DNA from 3 places in the Alteromonas mediterranea DE genome. Region 2 is predicted to be linked to each of the others. Evidence: predicted binding sites of a transcription regulator. Region 2 holds the regulator's gene; each other region holds the start of a gene.
The links. The regulator FNR, encoded in region 2, switches genes on or off when oxygen is low (the NO sensors DNR and NnrR bind a similar motif). The targets are predictions, from matches to a motif close to TTGATCTAGATCAA.
Positions count from the first base shown of each region.

Region 1: MADE_RS00135 (OmpW family outer membrane protein) is a predicted target of FNR. The motif match lies at 2,499-2,512, and genes of this name have one in related genera.
Region 3: hemN (oxygen-independent coproporphyrinogen III oxidase) is a predicted target of FNR. The motif match lies at 1,786-1,799, and genes of this name have one in related genera.

Region 1 covers NC_011138.3:27,494-31,745, forward strand. Annotated here, with positions in the region: gene MADE_RS00115 (DUF494 family protein) at 1-196, shown strand, start outside; gene MADE_RS00120 (DNA topoisomerase family protein) at 291-833, shown strand; gene tsaC (L-threonylcarbamoyladenylate synthase type 1 TsaC) at 856-1,461, shown strand; gene hemF (oxygen-dependent coproporphyrinogen oxidase) at 1,458-2,390, shown strand; gene MADE_RS00135 (OmpW family outer membrane protein) at 2,626-3,300, shown strand; gene MADE_RS00140 (group II truncated hemoglobin) at 3,416-3,847, opposite strand; gene aroE (shikimate dehydrogenase) at 3,846-4,252, shown strand, end outside.
Region 2 covers NC_011138.3:2,338,545-2,342,796, reverse strand. Annotated here, with positions in the region: gene uspE (universal stress protein UspE) at 1-889, opposite strand, end outside; gene fnr (fumarate/nitrate reduction transcriptional regulator Fnr) at 1,140-1,880, opposite strand; gene MADE_RS10375 (sulfite exporter TauE/SafE family protein) at 1,926-2,585, opposite strand; gene ccoS (cbb3-type cytochrome oxidase assembly protein CcoS) at 2,572-2,802, opposite strand; gene MADE_RS10365 (heavy metal translocating P-type ATPase) at 2,804-4,252, opposite strand, start outside.
Region 3 covers NC_011138.3:2,534,006-2,538,257, reverse strand. Annotated here, with positions in the region: gene MADE_RS11305 (ATP-binding cassette domain-containing protein) at 1-339, shown strand, start outside; gene hemN (oxygen-independent coproporphyrinogen III oxidase) at 326-1,702, opposite strand; gene MADE_RS11295 (SGNH/GDSL hydrolase family protein) at 1,883-2,536, shown strand; gene MADE_RS11290 (DsbA family oxidoreductase) at 2,673-3,308, shown strand; gene MADE_RS11285 (XdhC family protein) at 3,339-4,252, shown strand, end outside.

The sequences.
Region 1 (4,252 bases), 2.2 Mb from region 2:
GCAGGTTAACGTATTAGACGCATCTACGCGTGAAATGGTGATAGACCGCGTAATGGAAATCGATTCCAGCGAATTCTGTTTAGAAGATTTAAAATGGGTTGTGCTAATGGTGCTATTTAATGTACCCGGTAAAGAAAAAGCCTACGCACAAATGGAAGACCTATTGTTTGAAGAACCAGACGGCATACTACATTAATGCGGTAGCCCAGCTGCAATTTAGGTTCGCGAATCTGTATTTAACTAAATGCGTTGCCAGCTGGTAGCGCGTTCGAGGCTTTTATGTCTACATCATGTCTAAAATAGACCACTCACTTTTTTCTGCTCACGAGCACGCTCTAGAAGATAATTTTGGAGACTGTCCCGAATGTGGCAAGCCCCTTCATATTAAGAACAGCAAATCAGGGCCGTTTTTAGGCTGTACTGGCTACCCTGATTGTAATTTCAGTAAACCGCTTCACGATACCCAAACCACGGTCCTTAAAACGCTAGACGGTATGGCCTGCCCAAAGTGCGCCTGCGATCTAGCCATTAAAAAGGGTCGGTTTGGCATGTTCATAGGCTGTACCAACTTTCCCTCATGCCATCACATTGAGCCTATCAAAGAAAAAGAAGACACCTTAGTTGACTGCCCAAAGTGTAAGAAAGGGCATTTAATTTCACGCACCAATAAATACGGCAAACAGTTTTTTGCGTGTAACCATTATCCGCAATGCCGATATGTGCTAAATTTCACGCCTGTAAATGAAAGCTGCCCAGACTGTGGATGGACAGTGTTGATAGATAAAAAAGGGCAAATTCAGTGCCCGCAGCCAACTTGTGGCTACAAAAAGTAATCATACGTAGAGAACAAAAATCATGTCTGATACTCAAAATGGGAACGTAAATACGTTTACCCCCGTTGAGGCTAATGCATCTGAAGTCGACCCTGTTGTTGCCGCTTTCGAAGCGGGGCGTTTAATTGTTTATCCGACCGAAGCGGTAATGGGTATAGGATGTGACCCTGACAACGAAGCAGCGGTTAATGCACTATTAGATATCAAACAAAGGCCTGTTGAAAAAGGCGTAATATTAATTGCCGCTAATTACAGCCAGCTTTTGCCCTACGTAGATGACAATGCAATTCGTCCCGATAGACGTACCGATATTTTTTCAAGCTGGCCTGGCCCTAACACCTGGCTATTACCTAAGTCGTCATCGGCGCCTGTTTGGTTAACCGGCAAACATAGTAAAATAGCGGTGCGCGTAACTAATCATCCTGTGGTTGTAGCGCTGTGCAATAAGTTGGGTAAGCCACTTGTTTCAACCAGCGCTAACCTAACAGGGCAACCGCCAGCGACAGACACCGACGAAGCCAAAGCCGTGTTTGCAGATTCTGTATTTTATGTAGAAGGTAAAGTAGGCGGAGCAACTAAACCCAGTACCATTCGCGATGGTGACACAGCAGAGGTAATAAGAGCATGACATCAGCAGAGTTACTGGACGGTAAAAATGCCGCTGAAGTAATAGAACAAGTAAAAAGCTATCTACTAGGGTTGCAAGATACCATTTGCCAAACCCTTGAACTTGCCGACGGTAAGGGCCAGTTTGTTGAAGACAGTTGGCAGCGCGAAGAAGGGGGCGGTGGACGCTCTCGCGTGCTTAAAAATGGTGCGGTGATAGAGCAAGGCGGCGTAAACTTTTCCCATGTGTTCGGCAGTCAAATGCCAGCGTCTGCTACGGCTAATCGTCCGGAGCTTGCAGGGCGAAACTTTCAGGCAATGGGAGTATCTTTAGTTATTCACCCCCACAACCCGTATATTCCCACCTCTCATGCAAACGTGCGCTTTTTTATTGCAGAAAAAGAGGGCGAAGCACCTATCTGGTGGTTTGGCGGTGGCTTTGATTTAACGCCGTTTTATCCCTTTAAAGACGACGTGGTGCATTGGCATGATACAGCCAAGAAATTATGCAAGCCATTCGGTGAAGACGTATACCCCAAGTACAAAAAATGGTGCGATGAGTACTTTTACTTAAAACACCGCAACGAAACCCGTGGCGTAGGTGGGTTGTTCTTTGACGACCTTAATGAATGGGGCTTCGAGCAGTCATTCGCTTTTATGCAGGCGGTTGGCAATGGTTTTATTGATGCTTATGTCCCTATTGTTGAGCGACGCAAGCAAACTGATTATGGCGAAAGAGAGCGTGATTTTCAGCTTTATCGCAGAGGTCGCTATGTTGAATTTAATCTAGTATTCGACCGTGGCACCTTATTTGGTTTGCAAACCGGTGGACGTACGGAATCTATTTTAATGTCTATGCCGCCGTTGGCCCGGTGGGAATACTGCTATACCCCGGCACCAGGGAGTGCTGAGGCTAAGCTTACGGATTGGCTTAAACCTACTCCGTGGTAAAAAGTGTTCAATTCAATCACTTCTTTATCCAGGCTTACACCAAAGAAGGTTTAAGCATAAAAAAGTCATACAAAAACGCCGCATGAAGTCACTCTGCGGCATTTCTTGTTGATCTATATCAATTTCAAATACCGTTGGTGTTTCAGTGGGTTATTAACTTTGCGCTGGATCAATGTTTCGTTTAGCTAACGGCGTAAAGTAGCGCCATCTTAGTTAAACACAAAAGAGACACATCATGCGCAAACACACTTTATCTGCACTTTGTCTTACCCTTGCTGCACTTTCACCTTTAGCTAGCGCTCATCAGCAGGGCGATTGGATTGTTCGAGGCGGTCTGACTACCGTTGCTCCTGACGAATCTACTTCTAACATCGTCGCTGGTGGCAATGATCTTGGTGTTGCCCTTAATATTGATAACGATACCCAGCTAGGTTTGAACGTTGCATACTTCATTACTGATAAAATTAATATCGAACTGCTTGCGGCAACGCCCTTTAAGCACGACGTGAACTTCTCTGTTGCCGACCCGTTAGGTACGGGAAATCAGCTTGGTGAAGTTACTCACTTACCGCCAACACTCACCGCTAACTATTACTTCAACGATGCAAGTTCAGCCTTTCAGCCATATATTGGTGCGGGTATTAACTACACCTTTATCTTTGATGAGGAATTTACTGGCGCAAACGAGGATGCAGGCTTAAGCGACCTATCACTCGATAACTCATTTGGTTTATCAGCTCAAGTGGGTATGGACTACCAAATTGATACAAAGTGGCATGTAAATGCATCAGTACGTTTCATCGATATTGATACTGAAGCCACGTTTAAGGTTGGTGATGCCGCAGGTAAGGTGAGTGATATTGAAATAGACCCTTGGGTGTACACCATATCGGTAGGCTATACCTTTTAAGGCCGAACACCCAAAAATTGAGGCTTTCGTAATTGTACTACTTTATACGCCACAAAGAGCGTAGACAGTAACAGGGGACTTGCGCGTTAAAGGTTATTCCTTTCAACGCGCTTTTTTATTTGGTGTTCACCATATGGCTGGCAAGCTGGTCAAGTGCTTCAAGTAGCTGTTGCGCTAACGTTATATCATCGACAGTTTTAAACATAGCCTTGCGCATACAGTACATCCACTGCGCTTTAAGTTCTGGCGTTACGGTATAAGGAAGGTGGCGTGCACGAAGTCGCGGGTGGCCGAATTGCTGCTGATAATCATCTGGGCCGCCAAGCCACAAACTTAAATATAAAAAGAACACGTGGCGAATTCTATCAAGCGGTTGAGGGTGAAGAGCCAAAAGTTCGCTTGCTAATGGGTCGGTTTCCATTATGTCGTAAAACGTATTCGCCAATTCGCGTACTTTCTTCTCTCCACCTATACGCGCATATGGTGTACTCTGCGTAACACGATTATCGCTTTTCTTCTTTATATTAAATAAGTCTCGTATTCCCATGAAAAAATTCGCTGTATTTGGCAACCCTATTGCACAGAGTTTATCACCAACCATCCATCAGATGTTTGCAGATCAGGTCGGAGAAAAGATTTCTTATGAAAAGATACTTGCGCCTGAAGATGGTTTTGTTGAAGCTGCCAAAGCGTTTTTAGCTCAAGAAGGCGCTGTAGGCTGCAATGTCACCATGCCTTTTAAGCTTGATGCCTTTAACTTAGCAAAGGTAGATGATCAAGCAGCTAAAGACGCACAAGCTGTTAATACACTAATGAATGGTGACAGAGGTGAGCTGTTAGGGTTCAACACAGATGGTGTGGGGCTAGTCAATGATTTACTAAATAGCGGCGTGAAAATTAAAGATAAACACGTGTTACTTATCGGAGCCGGCGGCGCAGCCCGTGGCGTCAT
Region 2 (4,252 bases):
TGATAGCTAATACGTCACAATTTAGCTCATCGATAACATGCTCTGCCGTGTTCCCAATGAGCGCGGCAGAAAGACCAACGCGGCCTACAGTGCCTATAATGACGAGTTCGGCGTCTAATGTCTTTGCCACTTGTGGAATGACTTTTTCAGGTAGCCCTTCTCTGACAACACATTTTTCATCTGCAATGCCGTACTTTAACGCATGGCTTTTCATTTCTTTCTTATGATGATTTTTTACCGCGTCATGATAGGTATCAGGGTCAAATTCGGGCACCTCGATAGCAATATTAAGTGGCGTAGAAGGGAAGCTATTGACTAAATTAACCTTACCTTTTAGCAAGGCCGCATAATCATTGGCGATAACGGTAATCTTGTCGTTAAGCGCAGCATGTTCTTCGTCTTCACTGCCGACGTTTACAGCGGCAATGATCTCGCCGCCTTCTGGCCAATCATGCTCTTTAACTAATAAAACGGGGCGCGGACACTTACGCATTAAATGCCAATCGGTAGGTGTAAAAATAACGGAAGCCAGGTCGTCATGCTTTTTAGTGGCTTTTACAACAAGGTCAATTTGATTCTTAAGTGTGTAATAGATAATCGATTCGTAGGCACGATTGTTCCATTCAACCACGATGTCAGTTTCACCGAAGCCTTGTTCTTTAAGCTGCCCAGAGAGCCATTTAGCATGCTCATTGGTAACAGCATCTCGCATGGCTTCTCGCTCATCTGGACTTAACATAGTGGTCATATCATAAGACAAGTCGTAAACCACCATAATCGCAGTTACAGAGGCCCCGGTCTTTGATGCTAATTCATAAGCGCGACTTAACGCGGGCTGGTTATCTCGCTCGGCATCGACTACCGCAAGGATTCGTTTACACTCAATCATAACTCCCCCTAATACGAAGTTTGGTCGTGGCTGTGTGAACGGTAACGTTCAACAGTAACTTGTACTAACTATAAACGACAATGTGGAAAACGTAAGTTGTTTTAGATCAAGTATTTTATATTGCAAGGCAAGCAACAATGTATAGCGTCATTGCCAATAATGGGAAAAAAGGGTTATGGGAGTAGGAGTATAAAGCGCGCTGAATGCGCGCTTTTAGGAAGATAACCCTATTTAACCGAGTTAGACCACATTAGCCGTTACACACTATACTCGGGCCGTTAAGCACTTCTAGCTTGGTATTAAGGCGTTCAAAGTCCACAATCGTAATAAGTTTACCTTCAACTTTAATAATATCTTCTTTTTGGAAACGACTTAATAAGCGACTGATGGTCTCTATCGTTAAGCCAAGATAGTTACCTATCTCGTTACGCGTCATCGTAAGGTGAAATTCTCTGTGTGAAAAACCGCGTTCTTCAAAACGCTGAGATAAATGAGAGATAAAATACAAAAGGCGTTCTTCAGCCGTGCGTTTGTTGAGAAGCATTATCAAATCGTGATCATGTTTAATCTCTGCACTCATAAAGCTCATAATTTGATGGCGTAATTTAGGAAACTGCATCGACATTTCGTCAAGCGTTTCGTAGGGCAACTCGCACACCATGGCGGTTTCTAGAGCCATTGTGTAACTTTGGTGCTTGTTTTCTCGAAGGGCATCAAAGCCAATGATGTCACCGGGAAAGTGAAACCCCGTTATTTGCTCTTCACCTTCAGAGTTAGTCACAAACGATTTAAATGACCCGGTTCTTACTGCATATAACGACTCAAACTTATCGCCGGTTTGAACAAGGGTATCACCTTTATGAAGGGGCTTTTTGCGCTCTATGATATCGTCGAGAGACTCTATTTCTGTCTTATTCAATGCAACAGGTAAACAGAGGTGACTGAAACTACAGTTCTGACAATGTATTGAAAATTCGCTTCCTTTGCTCATAAGACTGACTCTCTTAATGTACACATGATTATAGTACACGCATTTTCACATGAATGCGCCATAAATTAGATAAGTGGCGTATATGGCCATTATCACAGCTATGACTTGTCTCACATAGCTGTGCTGAAAGCTTTGAACAAGATACTGGCTACCGGCACTTGCGGCTAACAGTGTGGGTAACGTTCCCAAACCGAAGAAAAACATAATGCCAGCGCCTTGCAATGCATTACCCGCTGCCAGAGACCAGGTTAGCGTTGAATAGACCAATCCACATGGTAGCCAGCCCCATATAAAGCCGTAGGGAACCGCGCTTAACGGCGTTTTGAAAGGAAGAAATCGTTTTGATAAAGGCTGAAGCTTTGCAAACAGGCCTTTGCCCGCGTTTTCTAAGACCGATAAACCCGTCCACCATTTCCCTAAGTAACAAGCGAGTAAAAGCAACATGATGCCGCTTAGAAGAGAGAGGGCATAATTAGCAAGCGGTACGAAGTCAGCAGCTATTTTTCCAAGCGCACCGGTAATGGCCCCTGCTAGTGTATAGCTAGTAATGCGTCCCATGTTGTAGGCGAGGGTGTAGGGCAATGCCGGTGCCCCCTTTGGCGATACCACTCTAAGCGCTGCAACAATACCGCCGCACATGCCTACACAATGTACGCCTCCTGCTAAACCTATAAGAAAGGCAGAAAAGTAATTAATCCCGTCCATTATCTTCTTGGCTTTTTGCTGCCTTATCTTCTTGTATTTGTTTGCGCTGTTCGGCCAGTTTTTTCTCTTCTGGCGATAAGTCATCGTCAAAAAGAATGCTATAGCCTTGGCGGTCTAAATCCTCGAACTGATTGGTTTTTACCGCCCAAAAGAAAATGACAATAGCGACTGCCACAATAATGATGGCGATAGGAATTAATACGTAAATAATACTCATGCTATTTGCTCAAAAGTCGCGTTGAGTTTGTAACTACAATGATACTGCTTAATGACATACCCACAACCGCCATCCATGGAGAAAGTAAACCAGACACGGCGAAAGGCAATATTAAAAGGTTGTATCCCACAGCCCAGCCGATGTTTTGTCTTATTTTCTGTTTCACTTGATGTGAGGTTTTAATTAGCGCTGGTACAGATAACAGTTGATCGCCCAGCAATATAACGTCAGCAGCCGTTTTGGCAACGTCCGTTGCGTTACCCACTGCAATGGCAACATCTGCACTGGCAAGTACAGGTGCATCGTTAATGCCGTCGCCCATCATCATTACTTTGGCTCCCCCTTGCTGCATTTGCTGAACCGCTTCGTATTTTTGTTCAGGTGTTAAGCCGCCTTTCGCCGTTTTTATGGGCAAAGGCGCGGTTAGCGTATCAACGTTTTGTTGGGTGTCACCACTTAATACCGCAAGGGTATGGCTTTGCGACAAGATATCTAGAGTTTCATGGGTATCGTCACGAAGGGTGTCACGTACTTCAAAAGCAGCAATGATTTGCCCTTTTACTGTTAAAAATACATTGGCTGATGGGTAAGTATCTGATGATGGTAAGTTAGCCAGGCTAAATGCGGCAGAGCCCATTGAAAAATGTGTATCATTGATTACACCGCTAATGCCACCCCCAGGCGTTACGGTAAAATTATCCACCTTGTGTGATACCTTACCGTTAAAGGCCTTCGCGATTGGGTGTTCGGAACGAGCTTCAAGCGCGCAGGCTATCGCCATAGCGCTTTCGCTATCAATTCCGTCAGCAAACCACGCATTGGAAATCGTGAACTTGCCTTGAGTCAGGGTGCCGGTTTTATCCAATGCTATGGTGTCGATATTAGTGATCTGCTCGAGGGCGTCGGCGCGTTTTAGCAAAATGCCTTGGCGGTTTAATTTCGCCATAGCGCAGGTTAGCGCTGAAGGCGTGGCTAAACCTAACGCGCAAGGACAGGTTGCTACCAGCACAGATATAGTGATCCAAAAGGCATCTTCACTGCCGTTTACGTACCAAAACCCGTAAGTTAACGCTGAGATAACCAGTACGGCGCTCACGAAATAACGGGAAAAGTTATCGGCTAATTGTGCCGCTTTAGGCTTACTCGCCATAGCGCTTGCCTGAAGGCGGACAATTTGATTTACCAACGCATTTTTAAGTGTCTGAGTAACTTTTACCGTTAATGTGCCGTCCTGACAAACAGTACCGCCATAAACGGTGCTATTGGCTGACTTTCGCACCGGATTGAATTCGCCGGTAAGCATCGACTCGTCAACGGCAGCGCTCCCTTGTGTTACCAAACCGTCTATGGGAATGGTTTCCCCTGGCTTAACCAGCACAATGTCATCTATTTTTAACTGCTTTGCTAAACATTCTGTTACGCTGTCGTTAGCTTCTAGCTTAGTGGCAGA
Region 3 (4,252 bases), 200 kb from region 2:
AGTAACCCAGAGCAGGATAACGGGCCTGCGCCAGTACGTTTTGCGGTAAAAGCCTGCGATGTGAGCATAGATATTAATGTGGGAGGGTTTAACAGCGCGAGCACGGTTAGCATTTTAAATGCGCTACCTTGCACGATAACAAGTATTGAGCCTGTACGGCTCACTTCTAGCCAAAACAAAAAGTCGCATCAGCAAGTTACATGGGGCGGTAAAGTGCTTTTGAAGCTTATTTTAGAGAATGACAGCCAAGCACTTTACGCAAGTATTAGTCATATTTCTTTATCGCGCCTTAACTTAAATGTTGGCGATAAAGTTATTGCCCGGTTTAAATTGCCTTAGAGTAATTACTAAGCGTTTCAGTCGCATTTAGGTAGGCATCAAAACGGGCACATACCGCTCTAATAAATATCCGAGCATGTTCTGGTACCCGTATGTGGTGCGCCGAAATTTCAATGATTCCATCGTCTGCAAGACGCTCTAAATTACTTAATGCTTCTGAAAAGTACTCGTCAAAAATAATATGATGCTTGCTGGAAATACTCTGTTTATCTACAGACAGGTTGCACATCAAGCTTGATATTACATCACGACGAACGAGGTCGTCTGGTGTTAACGAAAGCCCAACTTTGGCTGAGGGTAATTGTCTGTCTATACGTTTATAGTACTCTTTCAAATCTTTGGCGTTTTGAGTAAAAGCATTACCTATTGTGCTAATAGCAGACACGCCGACGCCAATTAGGTCGGTATCTCCGCGCAAAGTATAGCCTTGGAAGTTTCGGTGAAGCTTACCTTTGTGCTTAGCGATGGCGAGTGAATCGCTGCGTAACGCAAAATGATCCAGCCCAATCATTTCATACCCCACTCTTTTAAAGCCATTTACAGCAAGGTTGTACAAGGCTGCTTTCTCTTCGCTACTAGGAAGAGTTCCTGGCGCAAACTTTCGCTGTGCGGCAAAGCGCTCTGGCAGATGAGCGTAGCTAAAGAGCGAGATACGGTCTGGCATCATTGCTTTAGTTGCAGCTATGGTAGATGCAAAAGTCTCTTCTGATTGGTTAGGCAGGCCGTAAATTAAATCCAAATTCACCGATTCGAAACCTAAAGTACGGGCTTCGGACACTAAATCTGCGATATGCGAAGTACTTTGAACACGGTTTATTGTTTTTTGCACGTTGTAGTCAGTGTCTTGAAGGCCAAAGCTGATACGGGTATAGCCCAAGCCCCTCAGATTTTGTAAATAGGTTTTATCAACGTTTCTTGGGTCTAATTCAATAGATAATTCAGCGCCTACTTCAAACGTGAAATGTTTTTTCAAAAGGTACATTAAAAAAGTGTGCTGAACTTTATTTAAAAAACTGGGCGACCCACCGCCTAAATGCAGCGAAACTACAGGCTTATCGTCTGCTAAATAACGCTTAGAAACTATCTCTTTTTCTAAGTAGTCTAAATAGTCGTCTGCCTTTTCGTTGTGCCGAGTCACAAGTTTGTTGCAGCCGCAGTAATAGCAAAGCGTTTTACAAAAAGGAATGTGCACATACAAACTCACGGCTTTCGCTTTAGACACGGTTAGCGCGTGAGGGGATAAATCTTCTTTTAGCGATTCGAACTTAAGTGCAGTAGGGTACGAGGTATAACGAGGTGCATGTTGCGCATATTTGGTTATAGTGGAATTATCGCGAAGTTGTTTTATAGCAATGGTGTTCATTTTTTATCTACACTTATGTTGAACCATCTTGGTGGTTATTCACCAATATAGATTTAGCATAATGAATAAGGCAGGGGCTTGTTTTGATCTACTTCAAGGTTTTTGCGTTAAATATAGTTACAGTTTTGCTTATGCCCTTAATTCTGGTACAGGGGCTTTGGGTTCGCAAAAAAAACGCAAGTGCTGCCTGAGCCTAGGGGGGAGCGGGTATTTGCCGCTTTTAAAAACATTAAGGCAACATCAAATCGTGTTTTAGTTGTGGGCGACTCAGCGGCCGCGGGCGTTGGGGCTGATACACAGCACCGTGCGCTATCAGGGCTGCTGTATGCTGGCTTGTCTAAGCATAGCCCCACCCACGTATCGCTACATGCCAAAACGGGTTATAAAAGTGAAGATGTGATAGCGCTTCTACATGGACTACCTGCTGAAAGCTTCGCATCAGCATTGGTTTCTATTGGTGTAAACGATGTCACTAAGTTTGTTTCGATAGCCCGCTGGCGAAAAAATATAGAAATTGTGCATAAGCTCTTAACCCAAAAATTCGACTGCCAACGAATCGTGTTTACCGCGCTGCCACCAATCCACAGTTTTCCCGCACTACCCCAGCCTTTGCGGGCGCTACTTGGGTTAAGGGCGCTTCTGCTAAATCAAGTGCTTGAGCAGTGTGTTGTAAATTGGGCTAACACTGAAGTGCTTTATGTACCAGCGCTTAAGGTAACGGGTTCGGTTCAAGGTGTTCAGCAAAGTGGGCTAATGGCAGAAGACGGCTTTCACCCGTCTGCAGAGGGATATCAACTGTGGGCACAGCATGCGCTAGAGCGATTAAAACGATAATTTATTTTTCTACGGCAGCTCTAAATAAAGCATCCCTTGGGGTTGAAGTTTCTTTTAGTAACCTCATTTTGTTACCAACCTTATCTAGTTACTAACCTTAACTAAGTAATAACGATTTCAATAAAAGAGAGCAAATATGCAGAAAGTGACCGTAAATATGGTGTCCGATGTGGTTTGTCCGTGGTGTATCGTAGGGTACCAGCGTTTACAAGAAGCCATTAAAACGCTTGACGATATTGAAGTCGACATTAAGTTTCACCCCTTCGAGCTAAACCCAAACATGCCTGAAGAAGGACAGAACTTACGTGAGCATATAATGGAGAAATATGGCATTGGTGCAGAACAAAGCGCGCAGAATAGAGCACGTCTTGTAGAAGCAGGCAAAGACGTGGGCTTTGCGTTTAATTTCGACGACGACTCTCGCATGCAAAATACCTTTAAAGCCCATCAACTTATTCACTTTGCAGCCGAGAAGGGGCTTGAAGAACAGATGAAGCTAAGTTTGTTTAGCGCTTATTTTACCGATGGCAAAGACATAAATGATAATGCCGTGCTAGTAAAGCTTGCCGCAGGGGCAGGGCTTGATAAGTCACAGGCCAGCGAAGTGCTAGAAAGCGGTAAATACGCGTCTGTTGTGCGTGAAGAAGAAACACTGTGGATGCAGCGAGGAATTCAAAGTGTTCCTACCTTTGTGATTGGCAATCAGGGCGTAGCGGGGGCACAAGAGCCAGCCACACTTGCGTCATTTATCAAAGAAGCAGCATCGCAGTAATAAGCAGTTTAAACAAGCGCTAGGGTAATTATGAGCAATCACGTTAATCATCTGCTGTCGCAGTGGCTACCGCTAAAAGATAAGCACAAGTGGGTGCTTGGTTTCATTTTTAAGACTGAGGGGTCTTGCTATCGAAAAGCGGGCGCCATGATGCTTTTCAGCGATGCGGGCCATCAACTTGGTATTTTAAGTGGTGGGTGTTTAGAAAGTGACATTGTTAAAAAAGCGCAGCGGGTAATGACTGATGGTGTGAGTCGCACGGCGGTTTACGATGATGAAGATGAAGAAGATATCGCCTTTAAATTGGGCGTAGGTTGTGGTGGCGTGGTGCACCTATCGCTTGTACCGGTTAACCAAGACAATCAGTACCTTTCTCTTGATGCGGTCAGTAAAACGCTAACAAATGGCGATGCGTGCGAGTGGGCCTGTACGGTAGACGGCACGCGAGGCGTGTGCGAGGCAGTAGAGTATTCGAATGCTAAACCAAGGAAGGCATCGCTTGAAACCATCAAGGGAATGCGTACTTTATCGGTACTAATGCTTCCGCCTATTCACCTGCTTGTTATTGGTGGGGGCTATGACGCTACCTTTATGACGCGCCTTGCCAGCCTTCAAGGGTATTTGGTAAGCCTTTGGGACCCAAGGCCCGCCCAAGCCAGAATTGAGCATTTCCCCGAGGTTAATTATTTAATAGAAGACCCATCTGTTGAAGGTTTGCGCTTACACTTAAGCGAGCATAACATTCAAGCTGCCGTGCTGATGTCGCACCACCGTGAAATAGACGCCAAAGCCTTGCAAGTACTGAGTAAACGCGCGTTAACCTATACGGCCATGTTAGGGCCCCTTCATCGCAAGCAAGAAATTATGGATTTAGCGGGCATTCAAGACACCGACTTTAGCCAGTACTTCGCCAGTCCCGCGGGCTTCGATATTGGTGGCGAACT